Regions from separate parts of the Mesorhizobium sp. GW821-FHT07A06 genome, predicted to be linked through region 4. Evidence: predicted binding sites of a transcription regulator. Region 4 holds the regulator's gene; each other region holds the start of a gene.
What was found. Region 4 encodes PhoB, which activates phosphate uptake and scavenging genes when phosphate is short. Its sites were predicted from a motif close to TGTCATNNANCTGTCAT; they were not measured.
Positions count from the first base shown of each region.

Region 1: a site for PhoB is predicted at 2,514-2,530, ahead of AC07SZ_RS02065 (LTA synthase family protein). Genes of this name have one in related genera too.
Region 2: a site for PhoB is predicted at 1,952-1,968, ahead of AC07SZ_RS02130 (Orn/Lys/Arg family decarboxylase). Genes of this name have one in related genera too.
Region 3: a site for PhoB is predicted at 4,820-4,836, ahead of phnF (phosphonate metabolism transcriptional regulator PhnF). Genes of this name have one in related genera too.

Region 1 covers NZ_JBWKRC010000001.1:427,815-434,826, reverse strand. The annotation lists gene fabF (beta-ketoacyl-ACP synthase II) at 1-77, opposite strand, end outside; gene AC07SZ_RS02080 (acyl carrier protein) at 112-348, opposite strand; gene fabG (3-oxoacyl-[acyl-carrier-protein] reductase) at 548-1,285, opposite strand; gene fabD (ACP S-malonyltransferase) at 1,345-2,292, opposite strand; gene AC07SZ_RS02065 (LTA synthase family protein) at 2,569-4,497, shown strand; gene AC07SZ_RS02060 (pilus assembly protein) at 4,540-6,177, opposite strand; gene rpsF (30S ribosomal protein S6) at 6,641-7,012, shown strand, end outside.
Region 2 covers NZ_JBWKRC010000001.1:443,623-450,634, forward strand. The annotation lists gene AC07SZ_RS02130 (Orn/Lys/Arg family decarboxylase) at 1-1,681, opposite strand, end outside; gene rsmA (16S rRNA (adenine(1518)-N(6)/adenine(1519)-N(6))-dimethyltransferase RsmA) at 2,216-3,055, opposite strand; gene pdxA (4-hydroxythreonine-4-phosphate dehydrogenase PdxA) at 3,081-4,097, opposite strand; gene AC07SZ_RS02145 (peptidylprolyl isomerase) at 4,111-5,046, opposite strand; gene AC07SZ_RS02150 (LPS-assembly protein LptD) at 5,135-7,012, opposite strand, start outside.
Region 3 covers NZ_JBWKRC010000004.1:234,018-241,029, reverse strand. The annotation lists gene AC07SZ_RS15420 (ABC transporter substrate-binding protein) at 1-203, shown strand, start outside; gene AC07SZ_RS15415 (sugar ABC transporter ATP-binding protein) at 371-1,924, shown strand; gene AC07SZ_RS15410 (ABC transporter permease) at 1,921-2,889, shown strand; gene AC07SZ_RS15405 (zinc-binding alcohol dehydrogenase family protein) at 3,013-4,029, shown strand; gene phnF (phosphonate metabolism transcriptional regulator PhnF) at 4,045-4,794, opposite strand; gene phnG (phosphonate C-P lyase system protein PhnG) at 4,916-5,377, shown strand; gene phnH (phosphonate C-P lyase system protein PhnH) at 5,377-5,988, shown strand; gene AC07SZ_RS15385 (carbon-phosphorus lyase complex subunit) at 5,991-7,012, shown strand, end outside.
Region 4 covers NZ_JBWKRC010000005.1:494,124-501,135, forward strand. The annotation lists gene pstB (phosphate ABC transporter ATP-binding protein PstB) at 1-326, shown strand, start outside; gene phoU (phosphate signaling complex protein PhoU) at 353-1,060, shown strand; gene phoB (phosphate regulon transcriptional regulator PhoB) at 1,080-1,769, shown strand; gene AC07SZ_RS19590 (ROK family protein) at 1,966-3,210, opposite strand; gene xylF (D-xylose ABC transporter substrate-binding protein) at 3,483-4,523, shown strand; gene AC07SZ_RS19600 (sugar ABC transporter permease) at 4,669-6,021, shown strand; gene AC07SZ_RS19605 (ATP-binding cassette domain-containing protein) at 6,035-6,838, shown strand; gene AC07SZ_RS19610 (CHASE domain-containing protein) at 6,988-7,012, shown strand, end outside.

The DNA.
Region 1 (7,012 bases), on a different contig from region 4:
AGCTCCTTCCAGCTGTGCTCGAAGCCCATGCCGAACGGCGACAACAACCCAAGGCCCGTGACGACGACACGCCTCATCGCAGGTCCTCCCCGGTGATGACTGCGGAAAGCGTCAGGCCGAAGCCTTGTCGATGTACTTCACCGCATCGCCGACGGTCAGGATGGTCTCGGCCGCGTCGTCGGGAATCTCGACGCCAAACTCTTCTTCGAACGCCATGACGAGTTCGACCGTATCGAGGCTGTCAGCGCCCAGATCATCGATGAAGCTCGCCTGCTCCGTCACTTTGTCGGCATCGACGCCAAGGTGCTCGATGACGATCTTCTTGACGCGCTCTGCGGTGTCACTCATTTGGGCATCCTCGTCTTTTGTTTGTCTGTCTTCGTTAGCGGGCAGAATGCCGCTAATCAAGCTGAAAGATGGTCCTGCCGGAAACGCAACGGCCACGGACCGGTTTTTGCCCGAACCGCCGGGTTGCGGGCCGCATTACACGAAAAATGGCCGAGGTCCAAGGTGAAATGGTCTCTTTTCACAACCCCGCCATGTCTGGTCAAATCATCGCCATGCCGCCGTTGACATGGATGGTCTGCCCGGTGACGTAGGCGGCTTCGTTGGAGGCGAGGTAGGCGACGGCGGACGCCACTTCAACACTCGTGCCCATGCGGCGCGTCGGAATCGCCGCCATGATCGCCTCTTTCTGCTTGTCGTTGAGCTTGTCGGTCATCGCCGATTCGATGAAGCCCGGGGCAACGCAGTTGACGGTGATGTTGCGGGTGGCGATCTCCTGCGCCAGCGACTTGGAGAAGCCGATCATGCCAGCCTTGGAGGCGCAATAGTTGGTTTGGCCGGGATTGCCGGTGACACCAACCACCGAGGTGATGTTGATGATGCGGCCATGGCGGCGGCGCATCATCGGATGGGTGAGTTCGCGCGTCAGCCGGAAAACGGCGGTCAGATTGACTTCGATCACGCTATCCCAATCGGCGTCCGACATGCGCACGAACAGCCCGTCCTTCGTAATGCCGGCATTGTTGACCAGGATGTCGACGCCTTCGAGATCGGCCTCCGCCTTCTGGCCAAGCGCCTTGACCTCGTCGCGATTCGACAGATTGGCCGGAAACAGCTTTACCCGGTCGCCGAGTTCGGCGGCCAGTGTTTCGAGTTTCTCGATGCGAGTGCCGTGCAGGCCGACAATGGCGCCTTGAGCATGCAGCACGCGGGCGATCGCCTCGCCGATGCCTCCCGATGCGCCGGTGACGAGCGCCTTGCGGCCGGTCAGTTCGAACATTTTTGTCTCCTGATCTGAGAAAACACCCTTCACACGGAAGGGGTCAAATCGCCAGTGTATTATGCGAGTGCGGCCAGTGCCGCCTCAACATCGGCCGACGTGCCGATGGCTGATGTAGCGATATCGCGGTTGATGCGCCGGGCCAGGCCCGACAGCACCTTGCCGGCGCCGATCTCGTAAAGCGTCACAACGCCGTTGGCGCCGAACCATTCCACCGTTTCGCGCCAGCGCACGCGGCCGGTTATCTGCTCGACAAGGCGCCGGGCGATCTCATCCGGATCGCCGGTCGGTGTCACGGTGACGTTGGACACCACGGGAACCGCCGGCGCGTTCTTCGCCACCCCGGCGAGCGCATCGCGCATGACGTTCGCCGCCGGCGCCATCAAGGCGGAATGGAAGGGCGCCGAGACCTGCAGCATCAGCGCCCGCTTGGCGCCCTTTTCGGTGCACAGTTTCGCCGCCAGCTCGACCGCGGCCTTGGCGCCGGAGATGACCAGCTGGCCGCCGCCATTGTCATTGGCGATCTGACAGACCTTGCCGGAGCCTTGCGCGGCCTCGGTGCAAGCGGCTTCGACATCCTCCTGCTCGAGTCCGATGATCGCCGCCATGGCGCCCTCGCCGGCCGGCACCGCCGCCTGCATGGCGTTGCCACGAATGCGCAGCAGGCGGGCGGCGTCGGCGACGGAAACAAAGCCGGCGGCGGCAAGGGCCGAATACTCGCCCAGCGAATGGCCGGCGACATAGGCGACCTTGCCCTTCAGCGAGAAACCGCGCGCTTCCAGCGCCCTCACGGCGGCCAGCGAAACCGCCATCAGTGCCGGCTGCGCATTGGCGGTCAGCGTCAACGTCTCTTCCGGACCTTCCCAGATCAGCTTCGACAGGTTTTCGCCGAGCGCGTCGTCGACTTCCTGGAAGATCCTGCGCGCCTCCGGAAAGGCATCGGCAAGATCCTTGCCCATTCCGACAGCCTGGCTGCCTTGTCCCGGAAAGGTGAATGCGACGGCCATGCTAGGGCTCCCGAAGACTGATGTGCTTATCTGATACGCGAATTTTTCCTGCCTGTGGCGCAAGGCAGCCCGCCAAGTCAAGCCCGCTTCGACCCGTGCCCAGACCCAAACCATGCGCCGAGTGCCTGTTCCGAAAGGGTTTTTGGCGATCACTCCTGATGAAAACCGCTCACGAATCGTTCGCTGGCTCTTCTTATTTTCGCCACAGGCGCTAGCTTTGCGTGACAATTATATGACAATCGCGTGACTTGGGTTGTCGCCGGGTGGGAAGTTAAAGTGGCAAAGAGTTCGAAACGCGCCGGTAAAGCCGCGCCTCAGTTCCTGGAAGACGATCCGTCCACCGGCTATCTGCCGGGCCGGAGATGGCCGGTTGTCCGTTACGGATTGATCAGCCTGGCGATCTCAACCATCCTGGTGTTCGCCATCGAATGGATCGTGCGCGGTGACTTTGCCGGCACCGTCTTCTTCTTCCTGCAGCCGCTCAAGCCGGGCTGGACGACCATCGTGGTGTTCGCGCTGATCCTGATCGGCCTCGACGCCGTGCTCGGCCGCAGCCACCAGAGCCTGATGATCGTCGCGCCATTGACGCTCTCGCTGGCATTTGTCGGCCACCAGAAGTCGCACTATCTCGGCGATCCGCTCTACCCGACGGATTTCCTCTACGCTCGCCAGATCTTCGCGCTGTTGCCGCTCCTGGTGCGTGAACGGCCGATGACCGCGCTCGCCATGGTCGTCGGCATCGTCGCCGGCCTGTCGCTGCTCGTCTATGGCTGGCGGCAGTGGCGCCGCAAGGTTCCCGCGCTCAGCCACAAGGGTCGCCTTGCCCGGCTGACGCTGGCGGTGCCGCTGCTCGCCTTCTTCGTCTCGATCATGGACTATGCCACCTTCTCATGGACCAGGGATCGGCTGCAGATCATCCCGATCATGTGGGACCAGAAGGAAAACTACGCCTCCAACGGCTTTGCACTAGCCTTCGCGCTCAACGTGCCGATGGCCCATGTCTCGGCACCCCCGGGCTATACGGAAAAGGCGATCGCGGCGATCGACCGGCCGCAGATAATGGCCTCGGTGCCCGATGAAAGGCCAGACATCATTGTCGTCATGAGCGAATCCTTCTGGGATCCGACCAAGCTGCCCGGCGTCACCATCACACCGGATCCCATCCCCACCGTGCGGGCATTGCGTTCCGGTTCGATGTTCTCGCCTGAATTCGGCGGCATGACGGCAAATATCGAATTCGAGGCGCTGACCGGTTTTTCCAACGCTTTCCTGCCGGCCGGCAGCATCCCCTACCAGCAATATGTGCGCACGCCGACACCATCGATGGCGACCTTCCTGAAGAGCGAGGGCTACCGGGCGCGCGCCATCCATCCGGGCACCAACTGGTTCTGGAACCGTGGCGCAGTGTACGCCGATTTCGGCTTCAACGATTTCAAGTCGGAAGAGACGCTGCCGCCCATGGAAAAGCGCGGACCGCTGGCATCGGATGCGGCGATGACGGATGAGATCATCCGGGAAGCCGACGCAAGTGACGATCCGGTGTTCTTCTTCGCGGTCAGCCTGCAGAACCATGGCCCCTATGAACCGAACCGCTATTACAACCCGACCCACGCCGTGCAGGCGCCGATCAGCCAGTGGGCGCGCGATTCGCTGCTGAGCTATGCGGAGGGTTCCGCCGACGCGGACCACGGCCTTGAACGGCTGATCGAATGGGCCAAGAAGCGCGAGCGGCCGACGATTGTCGCCTTCTTCGGCGACCATCTGCCGCCACTGGGGCCGGTCTATGTCGAGACCGGCTTCCTGAAGGACAACGTCGCGCCACGCAAGGAGCCGACACCGCAAGCAGCCCTTGACCATCACGAGACACCGCTGATCATCTGGTCGAACCGTTCCGGCCCGGTCGCGGACCTCGGCACGGTCAGCCCGGCATTCCTGCCCTATCATATCCTGACCGCGGCCGGCATCACCCATCCCTACTACACGGGCTTCCTGGGCGAGATGCGGGAGCGCTACCGCGTCGTCGACCGCAACCTGCTGCTGACCCCGGCCGGCGAGGCCACGCCCGATTGGTCGCGTCAAAAGGAGATCAACCCGGCAATCCGCGATTTCCGGCTCATCCAGTACGACATGATGTTCGGCAAGCGCCATGCCGCGCCCGACTTTTTCCCCGAGACGGTCGACAAGATCGTCGCCCATACAAGTTGAGGGGCGCACATCAGATAAGGCAGCCCTCTCGAGATCGAGCGCTCAGTTCGTGAGTTGTAGCTTCGAGAACTTGTTGGCGATCTGCTGAAAGACGTTCGGCAGTTTGGCCGGGTCGTTGACGGCGTAATAATCGCTCGGGTCGGAAGCGCAGGCGCTGTAAAGCGCCCGGTTGGCGGCGGTGTCCGACTGCAGCACCATCGTATAGATTTGCACGCCCTCGTTCTTCAATTGCGTGCACACGCTCTTGGTCCAGGCGTCGACATTGCGGGCCGCCGTTGTCTGGTTGTCGGACCCGAAGCGGCCACCCGCCAGATATCCATAGGACGTGTAGTCGGACTTGGTCGGCTGATTGCTGGCGCCATAGACGACATTCTCGCCGTCGGTGAGCAGCATGACGATCTTGCTGACGCCCGGCGTCTTGAATGGCACCCCATCGGTATAGGGCGCGCCTGGTGAAAGCACCCGCATGCCCCACGACAGGCCCTCCGAGACATTGGTGCCGGAACCGTTCCATTCCGTCATCTGGCTCGCCGCCTTGCGCAATTTGACGAAGTCGTCGGTCAAGGGAACGATAGGGGTCGGGCAGGAGCGGTTCGGCCCAACGGTGATGGCGGTGCCGGTCTCGGTGACGAGCTTGTTCGTCGAGGCGACATATTTGGCGATTTTTTCCAGATCAGCGCCCAACGACGCGTCGATCGCACCTCCGAGCAGGCCGCTGAGGTCGATACCCAGCACATTGATGCCGGACTGCTTGAGTTTGTTCTTGTCTATGGTGTCGTCGAGGTAGGAATTGTTGTAGCCGGTCGCCGAGTTGCCATAGGAGCCGGACGGCTTGGTGGCAGGTGCTGGATCGTCGGGAGCGAAATAGGGCACGAACAGCGTGTCGGGCTTGTTCGGGTCCGGTGGCGTATCGGAAATGTTGTAGGTGCCGGGGCGAGCCTCGACGCAGCCTTTCCATCCGGTGTCGTTCCATCCGCCCTTCAGCCCCAGTTGCTTGAACAGCGCCATATGGGTCGGCCGCTTGCCGTCGATGACGGGGAAATTGATGCCGTTGGTGGAGGATTTCCCGTCCATGTCGATCCAGGACGGGTCGAACCCATCGCCATTGACGTTGACCGCCGTGACAAAGGGAACCACCGAGGCACGCACCTGGCGCGTCGGCGATTTTGTCGCCTCCAGAGTGTCCAGCAGGGACTTGGTTGCCGCCCTCAATGCCGTCATGCGGGCACCCGCCATCGAGCCGGTATTGTCCAGCACCAGCACGACTTCGAGCTGATTGTTCGATTCGACAGCCGAGGCATTGACGACGATGTGTCTGTTCTGGCCGAACAGGAAGGCGAAGTTCAAATTGACGTCCGCCGAGGCAACCGCCTTTGTCTTGATGAAGTTGACGCCCCTGTCGACGGTCAGCGTCGCCTGCGCGTTGGCGAGTTCGCCATGCCCGACGACGTTGGCCTGAAAATAGCGATCGAAGGCGTCCGTGCGGGTCATGTCCAGATCGCCGAGATGAGAAGAGGCGAGATTTGCGGCGTCGAGCGCATTCTGCAGGTTGCTCTTGGCACGCATGATGGTCGACACATCAACCGCGAAGGCGACGGCCGACAGGATGGCCGGTAGACCGAGTCCCATCAGAAGCGCGAAATTGCCGCTCTTCGAGCGCCAGAATCTGTTGAGAAGCATCCTTACCCCCGGGAAATGCTCACCGCTTGGTCTGCGCGGATTGCCCGGGCTTTTGCACCTTCCATGATGAATCGACCGTTGACGGCGGGGCTCAACCCTGTGCAACCTGACATAGTGGTTAAAGGCTGGTTGCCAGAAAATCGCCAGGCGGTACCGACGCAGCACGTCATTTCCAGCGCCCTGCGACATCGGGAACGCCGCCTGCCCTTGCCTTATCGGTGGATTGCTGTATAGACGCCGCCAATCTGCCGGTCCCAGCTGGGGGCTGAACGGAGGGCCGGAGGTTTCATCAAAAGCCTTCGTGTGAAGCCAGAAGTGCTTCCGCCTCCCGTGTCTCCGCTCTCGACCGTCTCGTCATGCTCCTTTCTTCCCCGTGCCCTCCCAGGCTCCACGGGTCAGAGAAGTTGCAGAGGCTTTTGCCGCCGGGAACCGGGAGAGAAACGAAGAAAGGCACTGAACCATAATGGCTCTTTACGAACATGTGTTTCTTGCCCGGCAGGACCTCTCGCAGCAGCAGGTCGATGCGCTTGTCGAACAGTACAAGGGCGTCATCTCCGCGAATGGCGGGTCCGTCGGCCGGGTCGAGAACTGGGGACTGAAGTCCCTCACCTACCGGGTCAACAAGAACCGGAAGGCATACTACACGCTTATGGACCTCGACTGCCCGCCGGCAGCGCTCAACGAGATGGAGCGCCAGATGGGCCTGTCCGAGGACGTCCTGCGGTTCCTGACCATCAAGGTCGAGGCGCATGAGGAAGGTCCCTCGGCCATGATGCAGAAGCGCGAAGAGCGCTCCGAGCGCGGCAGCTTCGGCGACCGCGATCGCGGCCCGCGT
Region 2 (7,012 bases), on a different contig from region 4:
CGACCGCGCGCAGATCGCCCGTCGGGTCCATTCCGGGGGTCAGGATCGACACCTTGATCGGATCGAGCATGCAATAACCAGGCTCGATATTCCCGAAGCCGTGCCATTCGGCGTTGGGCTCGAGGTACCAGCACGACGGCTCGGTCGCCAGATGTTCCGGATCGGCTTCGTGGAAGGCGACGGTGCGTCCGCGCGCGTCTGGAACCTTGGCTGGCTGCCACAGGTCGAAGAACCAGCTATTGTCCTCCGCCATTTGAGCCGACAGTCGCGCCACCATCTGGCGAAACGCAATCGCCTCGCGGATCGATGTGCCGGTCAGTTTTCCGCCCGACGAATCCATCATCGCCGCCGACACATCGTTGGACGCGATGATCGGATAACAGGGCGAGGTCGATGCGTGCATCATGAACGCTTCGTTGAAGCGGGCATGGTCGATCGGGTTGCGGCCGTCGCGAACATGGATCATCGACGCCTGCGACAGCGCCGCGAGCAGCTTGTGCGTCGAATGGGTTGTGAAGACGGTCGGCTTCGACCGATCGCGCGTCGCCGGTTCACCGTGCATTCCGAAGCGTTCGCGATAAATCGGGTTGAAGCGCGCATAGGCGTACCAGGCTTCGTCGAAATGGAGCCGGTCGACGCTTTCGCCCATCAGTTCCTCGACGCGCGCGACATTGTAGCAAAGCCCGTCATAGGTCGAATTGGTGATGACCGCGTGGACCGGCCTGGCATCGGGACCGATCGGCACCAGTGGATTCTCGCTGACCAGCAGGCGCAGCGCGGCGGGGGTCAGTCGCTCGGGCGGGATCGGTCCGATGATCCCCAGCGCGTTGCGCGTCGGCATCAGGTAACACGGGATCGCGCCCGACAGCGTCATCGCATGTTCGACAGACTTGTGGCAGTTGCGGTCGCACAGCGCGACCTGGTCACGTGTCACGCTCGCCATCAATATTACGCGGTTCGATGTCGACGAACCATTGGTGACATAATAGCTCCGGTCCGATCCAAAGACCTTCGCGGCATAGCGTTCGCCCGCGCCGATCGCCCCGCTATGGTCCAGCAGCGAGCCGAGTTCGCCGACCGAAATCGACAGGTCTGACCGGAACAGGCTTTCCCCGAAAAACTCGAAGAAGGCCCGTCCGACGGGCGAGGTCAGAAAAGCGGTGCCGCCAGTATGTCCCGGGGTGTGCCAAGAATATTCATAGGTCCGCGCGAACTCGACGAGACCGGCGAACATCGGTGGCAGGACTGTCGAGCGATAGCGTTGCAGCGCCGCGAAGACGCGCCCGCCGATGAAGTCGGCAGTGTCCTCGAGCAGCCAGATAAAATCGTCGGCCTTGGTCATCGCGTCGGCCGGGATCGTTGAGGCCACGCTGCGGTTGGCGAGCAGGAAGATTGGCACGTCGGCGTTGAAATCGCGCATCGCGTCCAGGATCGTGCGCGCCGCCTGATGCTCGTCGCCTTTGCTCAGATCCCAGTCGAGTAGCAAGCATTGGATCGAGGGATCGGTCGAAACGATCGCAAGCGCGTCGTCGACGGCCGAAGAAAGCACGACTTCGATCTCGCGCCGTTCCAGTTCATCGACCAGGGCCGCCATCGCGCGTCCCGCAGCTGATTCTTCGCCAAAATTCTCGCGGACCAACAATGCCCGCATCGCCAACCTCAGGCTCGATTGTGAAGACATGCTGCGCTTCCTTTCTGCTTTGGGACCGGAAAATGGAAAACGGAAAAGCGTGGGGCGCTTAGCGCGCCTTCTCCGATGATTGGGTAGGGCGCGCGTCGTGCGCTTGCGATGAATGAAAATGACACAGCGCCGTGGGCATCCCACGTGCGAATCGATTCGGATTCGAATAATCCGAAAGAAGGCTTCTGGCGTTCATGGGCTCCCATTCAAGAACTTCATGATTAAGCAGTTGCGCGACTATCGCCCGAACTGATCACAGTTTTAATACATTGTCATGTCATTCTCAGAATACTGCATCGTCCGCCGCGCTGCTGGCGGACTTCTGGAAGCAGGCCAGAATGACCATCATGACACCTTCCGTCGCAATATGCGACGATATGACGCGCCTGCCGCGCTCGTTACGGCAAAGGGGGTTCGATCTCACGGGAGAATGTGGCCCGAAGGGCCGGATGGGGCAGCACACCGTACTCTGAAAATGGTTTGCGCCGCTCATTGCCTGTCGGCATCGTCTCCCCGCAAGCGGCGGGAAGGGAGCTACACCGCGTTCGTCAGGCGTACAAATTCCTCGACGCTGAGCGTTTCGGCGCGTCTCGTCGGATCGATGCCCGCGCGCTCAAGCAAGGCCTCGCCGCCCAGGCTTTTCACGCTCTGCCGCAACATCTTTCGGCGCTGGCCGAACGCGGCTTCGGTGACGCGGCCGAGTTTCTTCACGTCAGTGGGCAGGGGTGTCGCGCGCGGCTCCAGATGCACCACCGAAGAGGTGACCTTGGGCGGCGGCGTGAAGGCCTGGGGCGGCACGTCGAAGGCGATCCTGGCTTGCGTGCGCCAGCCGGCCAGCACGCCAAGCCTGCCATAGGCATCGCTGCCAGGCGCGGCGACGATGCGCTGGGCCACCTCACGTTGGAACATCAGCGTCATCGAGGCGTAGAAAGGCGGCCAATCCATCACAGTCAGCCAGCGGACGAGCAATTCCGTGCCGATATTGTAGGGCAGGTTGGCCACAATCCTCACCGTGCCATCATCTCCGCCTGCTGCCGCGGCGAGGACGGCGAAGTCGGTCTTCAGCGCGTCGCCTGAAATCACCTCCAGCCGACCGGGATAGTGAGCGGAGACTTCGGCCAGTGCCGCCAGGCAGCGCTCGTCACGCTCGATGGCGACAACCCGGCGGGCGCCGTTGGAAAGCAGCGCTCTTGTCAGGCCGCCAGGCCCCGGACCAACCTCGATCACCGCGGTGCTTGTCAGGTCGCCGGCGCTGCGTGCGATCTTGCCCGTCAAATTGAGATCGAGCAGGAAATTCTGGCCGAGCGCCTTTTTCGCCTGTAGCCCATGGCGCTCGATCACATCGCGCAGCGGCGGCAGCCCGTCGATGCTCATGCGTTCGGACCGGAAACGGGAGCGCTCATGCGGCCGCGGCCTTGTTGTCGATGTCGGCGAGCCGTCTGGCGAGCTTCAACGCGGCGATCAGGCTATCGGGCCGTGCAATGCCCTTGCCGGCGATGTCGAAGGCCGTGCCATGGTCGGGCGACGTGCGGATAAAGGGCAGGCCGAGCGTGACGTTGACCGCCTCGTCGAAAGCCAACGCCTTGGCCGGGATCAAGGCCTGATCATGATACATGCACAGCGCGACATCATAGCCCGCCCGCGCCCGGGCATGGAACAGCGTGTCGGCCGGTAGAGGCCCGAAAGCATCGATGCCCTCGGCGCGCAGGATGTCGACCGCCGGGCGCACCACACGTTCGTCTTCCTGGCCCATGGAGCCGCCTTCGCCAGCATGCGGATTGAGGCCGGCAATGGCAAGCCTCGGCCTGGCGATGCCGAAGCGGCTGGCGAGGTCTGTGGCGGTGATGCGCGCGGTCGCCACGATCAATTCGGTGGTCAGGGACTTCGGCACCTCGGCCAGCGCGATGTGGATGGTGACGGGAACGGTGCGCAGATCAGGGCCTGCCAGCATCATGACCGGCGTCACGTCGACACCACCGTGCCGGGCCGCCAGATGCGCCAGATATTCGGTATGGCCGGGAAAGCGGAAGCCGGCATCGTAGAGCGGCTTCTTGGCGATAGGGCAGGTGACCATGGCAGCGGCGTCGCCAGCGAGGCAGGCGGCGACCGCGCGGTCGATCGCCTCGATGGTGCCGGCCGCATTGGCCGGATTCGGCCTGCCGGGGCTGTCGATGAACCGGGCGGCCAGTGAAACGACCGGCAGGCTATCGACGAAAACTTGCGCCGTTTGCGCCGGCGTTGTCTCGACGATCGGCACCGACACGCCGAGGTGGCTTGCCCGCGATGCGATCAGCGCCGGATCAGCCAAGAGATAGAAGGCAGGCAAGCCGACTGCCTCGCGCGCCAGGAAGGCGGTGATAGCGATTTCGGGGCCGATGCCGGACGGATCGCCAACGCTAAGCGCCAGCGCGTTCATCGCGCTGCTCACGTCAGCGCTTGACGATGCGGGCTTTCGCCTTCAGCTCGTCTACATATTTCTTGCTGAGATCGTCGGCCGCCTTGTCGTTGGAGCCTTCGCTCTGGAACACCATCTGGGCAGTCTTGTCGTCGGACACTTCGCGCGACGAGCAGATGCCGATGAACTCGACGCCGCGCTCGGTTTCGCGCGTGACAGTGGCGCCGCCAACCTTGGTGGCCTTGATCTGCTCGGCCCAGTCCGGCGGCAGTTGCGGCGCCAGCACCCGGCCCAGATCGCGAACGGTGACGTCGATCAGGCCCTTGGCGAACTCGCGCGTCGTGTTGCAGCCGTTGAAGCGGGCGCGCATGGCGTCAGCCTCGCGCTTGCGCTTGGCCAGCGTCGCGCTGCGTTCGGCGGCCGGCACGACGAAGATGACCTGCTGCAGCATGTACTCGGTGGCGCTTGGCTTGGCCCCACCCTTGTCGAGCATGCGCCTGACCGCGTCCTGCTCGGTCACGCTGCCGCCTTCTCCGGAACGGTAGCGCGCGCTCAAGGCCTGGTTCCAGGCCATCTGGGCGCGGATGAACTCCTTGAAGTGTTCCTTGGTGACTCCGGATTTTTCCATGACGCCGTCGAGCTGGCTGAGTTGCATCTTGTTGCCGGAAGCAAAGCGCTGATAGGCTGCCTCGACCTGCGCGTCGCTGATGCGGATGCCAAGCCGCCTGGCCTCGGCAAGACGCAGCGTCTGATCGATCATTTCCTGGGCGGCGTCGCCCCCCTTCTTGTGCTGCAGTTTCAGGAAGGCGGCACGATGCGCGATATCGCCTGACGTGATTGGTATGTCGTTGACGACGTATTTGATCTCGCTGGCGAAGGCCGGGGGCGTCATGACGGTCATCGACACGGATGTCGCCGCCACAAGCAGCGCGAACCCTGCTGAAAAGAGGTATTTCCTCATCATTAGCATCCCAATTCTATCCCGGTTCCGCCCAATTTCGTCCTCTTCCGGGTGCGCGAATCCGTGCCAGCCCTATGCGGCGAAACGATGTCGCCGGCTACTGGATGGTGTCGATCGCGCTGGTCGACGAGCCGAAGTCGCCGAGGGTGCGGAACGACAGATTGAAGCCGATGCTCTGTGTCACTTCCCTGGTGTTCAGGTCACGCGACTGCGAGTACGTCATCAGATAGGTGAAGCAGGAATCGTTGTAGGCGAAGCCGATCCCATCCTTGACCAACAGGCTTTCCTGCAGGTCGTAGGTTCCTGTCCCGAAAACGCGCCAGTTCTCGGCAAGGTGGGTGGACGCACCCAGCGTCACCTCATGACGGTCGGTCGTGAAGCCATAGAGCGGCTGGGCCTGGATGAAGGCGTATTTGGCACTCAACGACACCGGCAGGCCTGAATAGGCTGCCTTCACCTCGGCGCGGCGAACCTCGAAGCTCTGCTCGTCGAAGCGACCGCTGATGGAAGCCGCGAATCCGTTCGGGCTGTTGATGCCGAACAGGCCGACATAGTCGGACTTGGTGTCCTGAAGGCCCGAATAGGCGCCGACATTGACCAGATCCGGCGCCGCGAAGGAGTTGTCCCCGCCAATCTGGTAGGACTGGCCGAAAATCGCATTGGTACCCCAGCCGTTGATATAGGAGCCGGAATAGCGGAAGCCGACATTGGCGCGCGAACCGCCTTCCACGCGGTCGTAACCGGAGAACTTGTCGCGTTCGAAGAGCGTGGTTGCATCGAACACCATGCTCTGGGCGTCTTCATTCGGGACGGCGAGGCCGCCGACATACTGTTCGTTCGGACGCAGGAACACCTGCGCCATCGGCTCGATGACATGGCTCGACCCGCTGGCCATCGAAAACAGCATCGGCCAACGCATTTCGAGGCCCGCTGTTGCCATGTAACGGGCAAACGACGAACGCATGTTGTCCTGCTGGCCCAAATTCGTCGCCATCTGGTTGACGGCGGCGAGCGATCCAGACGACGCGTTGAGGTAGTCCACATCGCCCTGCAGCGCCAGCAACGGAGTCAGCACCAAGCCGTCGTCGGTGATGAATGACCGCTTCCATTCCGCTTCGGCCGTGAGACGGCTGGACTCGCCTGCGATGCCGCGTACGCGCTGCACCGGCGTGCCGGCATTGTATGGCGTCTCGAAAGCCTCATCGAGATCATCGCGGCGGATCACCCGCGTATTGACGTTCATCGACAACTGACCGCCCGCGATGGACGCATCGGGGATATATGCATAATCCAGCGAGGGCAGCACCCAGGGCTGCTGGCCGCTGCGTGCCGCCGGATTGCCGTTGAGCGTATTTTCCTGGACCTCGAAATGCATGGCACGCACGTCGAAATAGTTACGGCCATTGAGACCGGTCAGGTAGACCGACGACTGATGGACGGCGGCATTGTACTTGTCGATGTTGTAGGTGTTGGAGAAGTTCTTGTCTGTCTGCAGCAGCACGTCCCAGCCGAAATTCCAGCGTTCGTTGATCGCGAACTGTCCCTGCGTGCCCATCATGCCGCGGAACTTGTTCGGGTCGCCCGCGGCGCCGGAATCGACGTTGCGGCCAGCGCTGTCGATGAAGGCGTCGGGATCCTGCTGCTGGATGCCGGCCATCTTCAAACTGTATTGGCCATTGTTGAAGCGCTGCCGCCACTCGGCCTCTCCGAGGAAGCCCTGCTTGGTGTAGCCGCTTCCCGACACCGTCAGGTCATAGGTCGGCGAAAGTGCGAAATAGTAGGGAACCTTGACGCTGTATCCCAGGTGGCTGTTGTAGCTGATGCTGGGGATCAGGAAACCGCTCTTGCGCTTCACCGTCGGGTCAGCGATCTCGAAAGCCGGCAGGTAGGCGAGCGGAAAGCCGAAGAACTCGAAATTCGCATTCTCGAAGCGAACCGTCTTCTTTTCGCCGTTCCAGATGATCTTCCTGGCCTT
Region 3 (7,012 bases), on a different contig from region 4:
TCAAGTTCCTGAATGACGGTGTCATTTCCGGCCTCGTCGTCCAGGATCCCTACCGGATGGGCTATGACGGCATCAAGACCGCGCTCGCCGCTTCCAAGGGCGAGAAGGTCGAGGCCAATGTCGACACAGGCGCCAACCTGGTCACCAAGGCCAACATGAAGGATCCCAAGATTGACGCGCTGCTCAACCCGAAGCTCAACTAAGCCTAGGCGCAGCCGCACGGTTTCCGGGGCCTCGTGCCCCGGAAACGACAGCCATATCGCTTGGAAATCCGCCAGCCTGGGCTAGGCTGCTCCGGCGGGCGTTTTAAGAGCCTTGCCGCGCACCGGATTGTAAGACCAATCTGGGAGGCCAATCTGGGAGGATTGTCATGACATCGACGGCGCAAGACCTGCATCCTGCCCCCGTGCTGGAGCCCGGCAGGACGATCCTCGAACTGCGTGGCCTCGAGAAGAAATATCCGGGCACCCATGCGTTGAAGCCGGTGACGCTGGCCTTCAAGGCGGGCGAAATCCACGCCATCGTCGGCGAGAACGGCGCCGGCAAATCCACCCTGATCAAGCTCCTGACCGGCGTCATGCCGCGCACCTCCGGCGAGGTCGTCTGGGAAGGCAAACCGGCGGCGCTGGCGACCCCGCATGAAGCGATGGCGCTCGGCATCAACGCCGTGCACCAGGAAGTCGTGCTCTGCCGGCATTTGACCGTCGCCGCCAACATGTTCCTCGGCGAGGAGAATTCGCGCTTCGGCATCCTGCAGCAGCGCGCCATGGTCAAGGAAGCGCAGAAGATCATCGACGATCTCGGCTTCGATCTGCCGGCGCATGTCGTGCTCGGCGACCTCACCATAGGCCAGCAGCAGCTGATCGCCGCCGCCCGCGCCACCGTGCGCGGCACCAAATTCCTGATCTTCGACGAGCCGACCGCCTACCTCACCCGCAAGGAGGCCGACCAGCTCTTCACCCTGATCCGCCGGCTGAAGTCCGAAGGCGTGACCATCATCTACATCAGCCACCGCATGGAGGAAGTGTTCGAGCTGGCCGATCGCGTCTCCGTGCTGCGCGACGGCACGCTGGTCGGCACCAGGAACATCGGTGAGACCAACGACGCCGAACTGGTCAAGCTGATGATCAACCGTTCGATCGAGCAGGTCTACCACAAGGAACATTTCACCCCCGGCGCCGTGATCGTCGAGGCCAGGAACCTGTCGGGCAAGGGCTTCGAAAATGTCTCGATGACGGTCCGCGCCGGCGAGATCGTCGGGCTGTACGGCCTGATCGGCGCCGGACGCAGCGAGTTCGTCACCACGCTCTACGGCCGCCATCGCAAATCGGCCGGCGAGATTTTGTGGGAAGGCAAGCCGGTTCAGATCAACTCCGAGCACGACGCCATCAAGCTCGGCATGGCGCTGGCGCCGGAAAGCCGCCGCGACCAGGGCCTCTGTCTCAACCTGCCGGTCGGCCTCAATCTCAACCTGCCGATCTACAAGCGCATCTCCAACAACCTGCTGATCTCCGGCGCGCAGGAAAAGACCCAGGCCGACCGCCAGATCGCCGATCTGCGCATCAAGACGCCGACACGCAATGCGCTGGCCTCCAGCCTGTCGGGCGGCAACCAGCAGAAGATCGTCATCGGCAAATGGCTGGCGCATGGCGCCAAGCTGTTCATTTTCGACGAGCCGACGGTCGGCGTCGATGTCGGCACCAAGGCCGAGATCTACCGCCTGTTCGGCGCGCTCTTGTCGAAGGGTGCAGGCATCATCCTGATCTCGTCCTATCTGCCCGAAGTCTATGAACTGGCCGACACGCTGCATGTGTTCCGCCGCGGCAAACTGGTGGCGACACATGGGTTCCGCACCGCCGATCACGAGGAAATTCTCACACAGGCGCTCGCCGAGAAACAAGAAAAGCTGGGAGGAAAGATATGAGCACCGAGGCGATTCCTGCCGAAAAACCCAAGCGCAACTACAACGCCCTTTTCGGGCTGACGCTGCTGGCGCTGCTGGTACTGCTCTGGGTCATCCTGTCGCTGTCGACATCGAGCTTCGCCTCGGCCAACAACATCTCGAACCTTCTGCGTCAGGGTTCGATGATCGCCATCCTGGCGGTCGGTCAGACCTTCGTCATCATCACCGGCGGTATCGATCTGTCGGTCGGTGCCGTGGTCGGTTTTGCCACCGTCATCGCCGCGATGCTGATCAATGCCGGCATACCGGTTTTCCTCGCCATCCTGATCACGCTGCTGGTCGGCGTCGCTATCGGCCTGTTCCACGGCTTTGGCATCGTCAAGATGGGCCTGCCGCCCTTCATCATCACGTTGGCGACGTTGACCTCGCTGCGCGGCATCGGCCTTTTGATGACCAACGGCAATTCGATCTCCATCAACAACGATGCCTTCCAGGAATTCTCGCGCAACTCCTTCCTTGGCGTCCCCAATTTGTTCTGGATGGTGATCCTGGTCGGCATTCCGGCCTACATCTTCCTGCATCACAGCCGCTGGGGCCGCTATCTCTTCTCGGTCGGCTCCAACGCCGAGGCCTCGCGCCTTTCCGGCGTCAACGTCCAGCGCACCATCTACATGGCCTACACGCTGTCGGGCCTCTGCGCGGCCTTTGTCGGCGTGCTCCTGGCCTCGCGCATCGGCATCGGCAACCCGACCCAGGCGGAGGGCTGGGAGCTGCAGGCGATCGCGTCCTCGGTGATCGGCGGCACCTCGCTGTTCGGCGCTGTCGGCTCGGTGCACGGCCCGTTGCTCGGCGCGTTCATTCTCGCCACCATCAACAACGGCGCCAACCTGCTCAACGTCAACGCCTTCTGGCAGCGCATCATCACCGGCGCGCTGATCATCGTCATCGTCTATTTCGACGGTCTGCGCCGCCGCGGCGGTAAATAGCAACAAACCGAAAGCGATCGCCGGCCTGTCTGAAGCATTCCAGGAAAGTGTGAAACGGTTTTCCGTGCGGAATTGCGTCAATCGTTTCAGGCCGGCGATTTCATTGGAGACTGGATTGAAAACATGAAAGCCGTCGTCTGCCGCTCGCCTGGCGAACTCGTCCTGGAAGACCGTCCCGAGCCTGGCGCGCCACCGGCCGGCTGGGCGCTGGTCGCGGTCAGCCATGTCGGCATCTGCGGCACCGACTACCACATCTTCGAGGGCAAGCACCCTTTCCTCGCCTACCCCCGCATCATGGGCCATGAGGTGTCGGGAACCATCGTCGAGACCGGCGAGGGCGTCGACCTTCCCGTTGGCGAGCCGGTCGTCATCAACCCCTACCTCTCCTGCGGCAAGTGCATCGCCTGCCGGCACGGCAAGCCGAACTGCTGTGTCCGGATCGAGGTGCTCGGCGTCCATCGCGACGGCGCCATGTGCGAACGCATTCTTGTCCCGGCGCAGAATCTCTATCCGGCCAATGGCCTGTCGCTGGCCGACGCCGCCGCCGTCGAATTCCTGGCCATCGGCGCGCATGCCGTGCGGCGCGCCCGCGCCGATCCCGGTGCCCGCACGCTGGTTATTGGCGCCGGCCCGATCGGGCTCGGCACCGCCATCTTCGCCCGCATCGCCGAGCTTGACGTGACCCTCCTCGACATGAGCAGCGAGAGGCTCGCCTTCGCCGCAACCGAACTCGGCTTCAAGACCCTCGATGGCTCGCGCGGCGCGGCGCCGGATCTGGTCAGGGAAGCGACATCAGGCGAAGGCTTCGACGTGGTCTTCGATGCCACCGGCAACACCCAATCGGTGCAGTCGGCCTTCGCCCATGTCGCCCACGGCGGGACGCTGGTGCTGGTCAGCGTCGTCAAGGACGACATCGTCTTTTCCGACCCTGAATTTCACAAGCGTGAAATGACGCTGATCGGCAGCCGCAACGCCTTGCGCGCCGACTTCGACCATGTCGCTGCCTCGATCCGCAATGGTGCCGTGCCATTGGCCAAGCTCGTCACACACCGCACCACACTCGGCGGCACCCCGCGCGATCTCGCCCGCTGGGCGCACGAGAAATCCGGCCTGATCAAGGCTGTGATCGAGGTGGGGTAGCCCGCCGCCGCCGACTCACAGCGCCGACAGCTTCAACTCCACCCTCTCGGCCGGAAACCGCGATTCGGAAAACTGGATCGGCTGGCCGTCCGGGGTGACGTTGACGGCCACGGTGACCAGCACGATAGCGCCCGGTTGCAGGTCCAGGTCGGCAAGATCGGCGGCATCTGCATGGCGCGCCGACAGCACGGTCGATTGCCGGAGATAATCGTCTATCCCGAAACGAGCCAGCGACGCGGTGACAGACCCGGTCTCGGCCATCGCCTTGTCGATGCCGGCGAAACGACTGGCATCGAACCAGCCGGCAGCACGCGACACCGCCCGTCCATCGGCTTCACCGCGTGTCTCGAGCCGGATCACCTCGGCACCCCTGGCCAACCCAAGACCCTCGGCGACACGCTGGCTTGCGGGCTCGACCAATGAAGTGAGCAGCACGATATGCCGTTCCGATGTCTGCCCCTGCAGGCCTGTTGAAAAGCGCGTGCGCGCGCCGATCGGATAGGACAGCCGCTTGCGTGACAAGACGAAGGTGCCACGCCCTTGCTCGGCCCGCAGCACCCCTTCCTGCACGAGCGTTGATATGGCGCTGCGCACCGTGTGACGGTTGACGCCATAGCGCTCGGCGAGCGCCACCTCCGGCGGCAGCGCGGCATTCTCGGCGAAATCCCCGGCGGCGATCGCCTGCAGGATCCTGTCGGCAATCTGGCGCCACAGTGAGACGCCGCTGCGCCGTTCGATACTGTCGGCTTCCTGTCGTCCGGCCATGAATTTGCCCCCGCCTTCCATCGCCTGTCATCCACGCGTCATGGACTCGCGTTAGGTAATATGTATAATTTGTATAGTTGTCTATATCAATAGACAAATTTGGCAAAGAGGAATGCTGCTGATGCGAGGACAGGAAGCCCGCGACCAGGCCGAGCGCAAGGCCGCCATGGCGACTTTGGCGCAATCGAGCGGCGACGACATCGTCCGGCTCTGGAACGAGGCCGGCCTGCCCTCGCAGGCCGAACTGCTGCGTGGCCCCGAGACCGGCCTGGTGACGCTGCGCGGCCGTATCGGCGGCGGCGGTGCGCCCTTCAATGTCGGCGAGGCGACCGTCACCCGCGCCACCGTCCGGTTGCCGTCCGGTCAGGTCGGCCATTGCTACGCGCTTGGTCGCGACAAGCAGAAGGCAAGGCTGGCGGCAATAGCCGACGCGCTGTGGCAGGACCCTGCCAGCCGCGCCGAAGTCGAGACCAGCCTGATTGCGCCTCTGAGGTCGGCGCTTGCCGCTGCCAACGAAAAACGCCGCGCCGAGACGGCGGCAACGAAGGTGGATTTCTTCACCATGGTTCGCGGAGAGGACTGATGGATATCGCAGCACAATCGATCGAGGGCGGCTTCGCCGATCCGGTGTTCAACGCCCAGACCGTGTTCCGCGCAATCATGGATGCGATGGCGCGGCCAGGCAGCGTGCAGGCTTTGCCTGTCCTGGCCCGTCCGCCGGCGCCGCTCTCGGCAACGTCAGGCGCGGTGGCACTGGCGCTGTGCGACAACGACACGCCGCTCTGGCTCGACCCGGCCCTTCACACCTCCTCCGCGATCGGCTCCTGGCTTGGTTTCCACACCGGCGCGCCGCTCGCCAACACGCCGGCCGACGCGCATTTCGCGTTTGTCGCAACACCGGCCGAGATGATGGCGCTCGACGGCTTTGCGCAAGGCACGCAAGATTATCCCGACAGATCGACCACACTGATTCTCCAGGTCAGCGACCTCGCTTCAGGTGCGCCGCTCTTGCTTGAAGGCCCCGGCATCGAAACCAGCGCCGTGATCGCGCCGGCACAGATGCCGCGTCATTTCATCGAGCAGTGGAAGCAGAACAACAAGCGCTTTCCGCGCGGCGTCGACATCATCCTCGCCACATCGCAAGGCATAGCCTGCCTTCCGCGCACGACGCGTATCAAGACGATGGAGGCTTGAAGATGTATGTCGCGGTAAAGGGCGGCGAGGCCGCAATCGCCAATGCCCACAGCCTTCTCGCCGACCGCCGGCGCGGCGACCGTTCGGTGCCCGCCCTGCGCCTCGACCAGATCGTCGAGCAACTGTCGCTCGGCGTCGATCGGGTGATGAGCGAAGGCTCGCTCTATGATCGTGAACTGGCCGCACTCGCCATCGTCCAGGCGCGCGGCGACATGATCGAGGCGATCTTCCTGGTGCGCGCCTATCGCACCACGCTGCCGCGCTTCGGCTATTCGAAGCCGATCGACACCGGCACGATGCGGGTCGAGCGGCGCGTGTCGGCAACCTACAAGGACCTGCCCGGCGGCCAGCTTCTCGGCCCGACCTTCGACTACACCCACCGGCTGCTCGATCCCGAGCTTGCCGCCGGCGCCGATGTCGCCGAGCCGTTGCAGCGCGAGACGGAAGCGCAGGCCATGCCGCGCGTCTCGGCGATCCTTGCCCGCGAAGGCCTGATCGAACCGGATGGCGAGATGCCGCAGGACCACGTGCCTGGCGACATCACCCGCGAGCCGCTGGAATTCCCGATGGCGCGCGACATCCGCCTGCAGGCGCTGTCGCGCGGCGACGAGGGTTTCCTGCTGGCGCTCGGCTATTCCACCCAGCGCGGCTATGCCCGCAACCATCCCTTTGTCGGCGAAATCCGCATCGGCGAGGTTGAACTGGAACTCGACACTCCCGAACTGCCCTTCGCCGCCCCGCTCGGCACGGTGCGGGTCACTGAATGCCAGATGGTCAATCAGTTCAAGGGATCGGCCAAGGCGCCGCCGCAATTCACCCGCGGCTACGGCCTCGTCTTCGGCCAGAGCGAGCGCAAGGCGATGGCCATGGCGCTCTGCGACCGGGCTCTGCGCGCCTCCGAACTCGGCGAGGACATTGTCGCCGCCGCCCAGGACGAGGAGTTCGTCATCTCGCACTCCGACAATGTCCAGGCGACCGGCTTCGTCGAGCATCTGAAGCTGCCGCACTATGTCGACTTCCAGGC
Region 4 (7,012 bases):
GCGGCCTCAGCCTGTCGGGCGGCCAGCAGCAGCGGCTGTGCATCGCCCGCACGGTGGCGGTGAAGCCGGAGGTCATCCTGCTCGACGAGCCGGCCTCCGCGCTCGATCCGCTGTCGACCGCCAAGATCGAGGAACTGATCGACGAGCTGCAAGCCGACTACACGATCGTCATCGTCACCCACAACATGCAGCAGGCGGCGCGCGTCTCGAAGCAGACCGCCTTCATGTATCTGGGCGAACTGGTCGAATTCGACCGTACCGAGAAGATCTTCACGTCGCCCCGCGAAAAACGCACGCAAGACTACATCACCGGCCGCTTCGGCTGATCGCACGCATTACGAGGACCAGGATCATGGCCGAACACACAGTCGCAGCCTTCGACGAGGATCTCGGACAGATCAGCAGGCTGATCAGCGACATGGGCGATCTCGCCGGCTCGATGGTCGGCGGTGCCACCAAGGCGCTGTTGAATTCCGACAATGCGCTGGCACAGCGCGTGGTCTCCGACGACGCCATCATGGATGCACGCCAGCGCGAACTCGACGATCGCGCCATCACGCTGATCGCCAAGCGCCAGCCGATGGCCGACGATCTGCGCCATGTCGTCGGGTCGATCCGCATGGCCGGCGACCTCGAACGCATTGGCGACCTTGCCAAGAACATCGCCAAGCGCGTCGGCACCGTCGGTCTCGCCGCAACGCCGCGCGACCTGTCGCATTCCATCGACGCCATGGCGCAACTGGTGCTGATCCAGGTGCAGGGCGTGATCGAGGAGTATGCGGCGCGCGATGCCGCCGCGCTTGCGAAGCTGCGCGCCGACGACGAACGCATCGACGTCAAATACACGTCGGTGTTCCGCGAACTCCTGACCTACATGATGGAAGATCCGCGCAACATCACCGCTTGCACGCATCTGTTGTTCTGCGCCAAGAATCTCGAACGCATCGGCGACCATGTGACCAACATCGCCGAGAACGCGTACTATGTCCTGACCGGCACGCAACTGCCCGCCAACCGCCCCAAACAGGACGAGACGGCGATGTCGGCGCCGGCGGCTTGACGCAAGAGGTGACCAATCGATGATCGCGCCACGCATTATGGTGGTGGAGGATGAGGAGCCGCTGGGAGTGCTGCTCCGTTACAATCTTGAATCCGAAGGCTACCAGGTCGAGGTGGTGCCGCGCGGCGACGAGGCTGAAATCCGCCTGCAGGAGAACGTGCCCGACCTTCTGGTGCTCGACTGGATGGTGCCGGCGGTGTCCGGCATCGAACTCTGTCGGCGCCTGCGCATGCGGCCCGAGACCGAACGGCTGCCGATCATCATGCTGACGGCGCGCGGCGAGGAGAGCGACCGCGTGCGCGGCCTTTCGACCGGTGCTGACGACTATCTGGTCAAGCCGTTCTCGACGCCGGAATTCATGGCCCGCGTCAAGGCGCTGCTGCGCCGCGCCAAGCCGGAAGTGCTGTCCAGCGTGCTCAAGGTCGGCGACATCGTGCTCGACCGTGAATCGCACCGGGTCTACCGCAAGAAGAGCGAGATCCGGCTTGGGCCGACCGAATTCCGCCTTCTGGAATTCATGATGCGCCATCCCGGCCGCGTGTTCTCGCGCAGCCAACTGCTCGACAATGTCTGGGGTGAGACGATCTATATCGACGAGCGCACCGTGGATGTGCATGTCGGCCGCCTGCGCAAGGCGGTCAACAATGGCCGCATGCCCGACGTCATCCGCACCATCCGTGGGGCAGGCTACGCGATCCGTGAGGATTAGGTCCTTGGCGCGGAAGCGTTGACGGGTTGCATCCGCTCCCGGATAGAACGCATTTGGTGTTGGCTCAGAGCTTATGGCTTCGTCATCCCAGGGTCTCCGCGACGGAGCTTCGCTCCTGCTCCGGCCAGGGATGACGACCTCGAGGGGGCTCGGCCAATCTCCAGCGCTGATCTGTGGGATCGGCACAGGCGTTCGCTCAAGCCACATTCTTCCCAGCACTCCCTCTCGCCTGCACGCCCGGCGCGAAGATTTCCTGATCGACGAAGGTCAGTGCGCGCATGGCACAGCCCTCGCGGATCAGGGGCAGCTCGTTCGGTTCGGTGTCGAACGAAATCGATTTCGAGTGCTGGCCGCCAGCGGTCTGGGCGATCGCCTCGCGCAATGCCGGCTCGATCAGGTCGAAGGCGGCGGCGCTGACGCCGACCATGGCCACGGGGGCGGGATCGATCAGCGCGAACAGGCTGCCGAGGCCGTAACCCAGTGCTTCCCCGGCCTTGCGATAGGCTTCGCGCTCGGGCCCGGCCCGTTCACGTGCCGTGGCGGCGAGCGCCCGCATCTGCGCATCGCTGACATCGGCGACCGGCTCGGTGTCCTCGCCAAGCTGCCTGGCATTGCGCCAGATGGCGTAGTTGCCGGCATAAGCCTCGACGCACCCGCGCCGCCCGCATCGGCAGAGCGCGCCGCCTGGCCGATGGATCATGTGGCCGAACTCGCCGCCCGACGAATGGGTGCCGGTGAACAACTCGCCCTTCAGCACCAGGCCCATGCCGATGCCGTGCGACAAAAGGATGGCGATGAAGTCGTCGCGGTAGCGTTCGGGGTCGCGCCAGCGCAGCGCCACGGCCATCATGTTGCAGTCGTTCTCCATGGTGGCCGGGATGCCGAACTCGGCTTCCAGTATGTCGGCGAAGGCGATATCGGTCTGCGGCGTGATCGGCGACCACAGCATGGCCCTGGCCTCGGTGTCGGTGATGCCCTGGATCGCCAGTGCGATGCGGGCGACGCTGCGCACGTCGATATCGGGATCCTCGAGGCGGCGCCGTACAATGGCGACGCATTCACCGATCAGCGCCTCACGCGACATGGTCAGCGTGTCCAGCCGGCGCTGTTCCTCCGATATCACCTGGCCGGCATAGTCGATGACGGCGACGGACAGGAAATTCAGCGACAGCACCACGGTCATGATGGCCGCGGCCTCCGGGTTGAGGCCGAGGCCGACCTGTGGCCGGCCGCGTTTGAGCGCACCGGCCTCGCTCGGCTTGCCCTCGGCCAGGATGCCTTCGCCGATCAGGTCGGAAGAGATCGCCGATATGGTCGAATGGCTGAGGCCGGTGGTCGCGGCGATCTCGGTGCGCGACGGTTGGCCGGCCCGGCGCACGGCCGCAATCACCATGGCGCGGTTGCGCCGGCGCAGATCGTCGTGGCGGATTCCGACCGACATACTTTCCCACATCCTCCCCGGTCGCCGCGGTTCTTCCTGCCCCTCGAACACTGCCGGCAACCGGGACAAATACTGGCAGAAGCGGATGGTGCTGTCATTTATTTATTGCGGGGCTCGAAAAAAAGTCCGCGACACCTCAATATCCATCAGAATCGATGTTGACAGCGTTTCGACGATGGACCAGTATTTTTTTTGAGGCTCGAAAAAATAGAGCCTCTGTGCCGGCCTTCGGGTCAGTTTGGTCGCGCCATACGCGGCGCAGGGAGGATATCATGAAGAGATTCACGGCCGCCATCCTGGCGGGTGTCGCCATGTCGCTGACGCTTGCGTCGGTCGCGCAGGCGAAGGACAAGGTCATCGGTGTTTCGTGGTCGAACTTCCAGGAAGAGCGCTGGAAAACCGACGAGGCCGCCATGAAGAAGGCGATCGAGGCCGCCGGCGACAAGTACATTTCCGCCGATGCGCAGTCCAATCCCGGCAAGCAGCTTACCGATGTCGAGAGCCTGATCTCGCAGGGCGCCAACTCGCTGATCATCCTGGCGCAGGATGCTTCGGCGATCGGCCCGGCGGTGCAGAAAGCACTGGACGAAGGCATTCCGGTCGTCGGCTATGACCGACTGATCGAGAACAAGGACGTCTTCTACCTGACCTTCGACAACAAGGAAGTCGGTCGCTTGCAGGCCAGCGCGGTGTTCAAGGTCAAGCCGGAAGGCAACTATGTCTTCATCAAGGGCTCGGGAGCCGATCCGAATGCCGATTTCCTGTTCTCGGGCTCGATGGAAGTGCTCAAGGCGGCCATCGACAGCGGCAAGATCAAGAATGTCGGCGAGGCCTATACGGACGGCTGGCTGCCCGCCAACGCCCAGAAGAACATGGAACAGTTCCTGACGGCCAATGACAACAAGGTCGATGCCGTGGTTGCCGCCAATGACGGCACCGCAGGCGGTGTCGTCGCGGCGCTGACGGCGCAAGGCCTTGCCGGTACCGTGCCGGTGTCGGGCCAGGACGGCGATCATGCCGCGCTGAACCGCATCGCGCTCGGCACCCAGACCGTGTCGGTGTGGAAGGACGCGCGCGAGCTCGGCAAGAATGCCGCCGAGATCGCCTCGCAGCTGGCTGACGGCAAGAAGATGACCGACATTGCCGGCGTGAAGGATTTCACGACACCTGGTGGCAACACCGTCAAGTCGCTGTTCCTGACCCCTGTCGCCATCACCAAGGACAATCTCAATCTCGTCATCGATGCCGGCTGGATCAAGAAGGACGAAGTCTGCGCGGGCGTCGCCGCCGGCAGCGTCGCGGCCTGCAACTAGAACGGCGCAGCACGGTTCGACATCGACGCCGCGGCCCAAAAGCCGCGGCGTTTTCTCAAAAAAATTTGTGTTTCCGCCTCAGGCGGATAGCTTCTAGGCTGCGTTCCGGCATCCGTGCCGGATGGCCGGCCGGTGGGAGGAAATCATGACCGACACGACGTCCAACCCGCAGGTCGACACCGCGCGTGCGTCGGAGCTTGGCGCGGTTGCCCGGTTCCTGAAGGCAACCGAGATCGACACCCGCATGCTCGGCATGATCGGTGCCCTGTTGCTGATCTGGGTCGGGCTGCACGTGATTTCGAGTCTGCGTCTGGGCGTCAATCCGCTCGATTTCGACAGCCGCACCTTTCTCACTCCGCGCAATCTGTGGAACCTGTCGGTGCAGACCTCCGCGGTCGCCATCATGGCCTGCGGCATGGTGCTGGTCATAGTCATGCGCAATATCGACCTGTCCGTCGGCTCCGCCGAGGGCTTGATCGGCATGGTCATGGGCTTTGCCCAGGTGCATTTCCTGGTCCGGTTCGTCGGGCTTGAACTCGGCAATCCGTGGATCTGGGTTCTGGCGCTGGTCATCGGGCTGGCGCTCGGGCTGCTGATCGGCGCTTTCCAGGGTTTCATCATCGCCTATCTCGAAGTGCCGGCCTTCATCGTCACGCTGGGCGGCCTGCTGGTCTGGCGCGGTGCCGCCTGGTGGGTCACGTCAGGCCAGACCGTGGCCCCGCTCGACGCCACGTTCCAGCTGATGGGCGGCGGCCCGGCCGGATCGATCGGCGCCACCTGGAGCTGGATCGTCGGCATCGTCGCCTGCCTCGCCGTCGTGTTTGCACTGTTCAACGGGCGGGTGCAGCGCAAGCGCTTCCGCTTCCCGTTGCGCCCGGTCTGGGCCGAGACGCTGCTTGGCACCGTCACCTGCGCCGTCATCATGGGCGCGGTGTGGCTGGCCAATTCCTATCCGTGGCCCATCGGCATCGTGAACAGATACGCCGCCGCCAACAACATCACCGTGCCCGAGGGTGGCCTGTTCATCGCCCACGGCATTGCCATCCCGGTGCTGATGGCGATCGCCGTCGGGCTGATCATGACCTTCATCACCAACCGCACCCGTTTCGGCCGCTATGTCTTTGCCATCGGCGGCAACCCGGAGGCCGCCAACCTGGCCGGCATCAACACGCGCTGGATCACCATGAAGGTGTTCATGATCATGGGCGTGCTGGCCACGATCGCCGCCGCGATCTCGTCTGCCCGGCAGAACTCGTCGACCAACGTGCTTGGCACATTGGACGAGCTGCTTGTCATCGCCGCCGCCGTCATCGGCGGCACGTCGCTGGCCGGCGGCTCGGGAACGATCATCGGCGCCATGCTCGGAGCGTTGCTGATGCAGTCGCTGCAGTCCGGCATGGTGCTGCTCGGCGTCGACTCGCCGCTGCAGAGCATCGTCGTCGGCGCCGTTCTGGTCATCGCCGTCTGGCTCGACACCGTCTACCGCAAGCGGGTTTAGGGGGAGAAAGACCATGGCTGACAAAACCGCTCCCGCCGCCAGCACGCCGCTGGTCGACATGCGCAACATCTCGATCGCCTTTGGCGGCATCCGGGCCGTCGACGACGCCTCGATCGATCTTTTCCCGGGCGAGGTCGTGGCGCTCCTCGGCCATAACGGCGCTGGCAAGTCGACGCTGATCAAGATCCTGTCCGGCGCCTATAAGCGCGATGCCGGACAGATCTTCGTCAATGGCGAGGAGGCTTCGATCTCCAACCCGCGCGACGCCAAGAGATACGGCATCGAGACGATCTACCAGACGCTCGCCCTGGCCGATAATGTCGACGCCGCCGCCAATCTTTTCCTTGGCCGCGAACTGATGACCGCCTGGGGCACGCTCGACGATGTCGCCATGGAGGCCGAGGCGCGCAAGGTGATGGGGCGGCTCAATCCCCGCTTCCAGCGCTTCAAGGAACCGGTGATCAAACTGTCGGGCGGACAGCGGCAATCGGTGGCGATCGCACGCGCGATCCTGTTCAACGCCCGCATCCTGATCATGGACGAGCCGACGGCGGCCCTTGGTCCGCAGGAGACGGCGCAGGTCGGCGAACTGGTCAGGCAGCTCAAGTCCGACGGCATCGGCATCTTCCTGATCAGCCACGACATCCATGATGTGTTCGAGCTGGCCGACCGGGTCTGCGTGATGAAGAACGGACAGGTCGTCGGCACCGCGCGCACCACCGATGTCACACAGGACGAGGTGCTCGGCATGATCATCCTGGGCAAGTGTCCCCCGGGCGCTATTCCCGGACCGGGAGCGCTGAAGATCGCCGCCTGAGGGCTTTCGGCGGGTGGCATTGCTCTCCCGCGCGTCCCCGTTGCCGCTCACGTGATGTGCCAGTGGTCGCGATGGGTTGGCCTTGCCATTGTGTTGGCCCGGCGACTTGCCCATAAAGGTCCGGTATTGCTCATGGACCGCATCATCCGTTGAAGAAACTTTTTCCGATTGTCG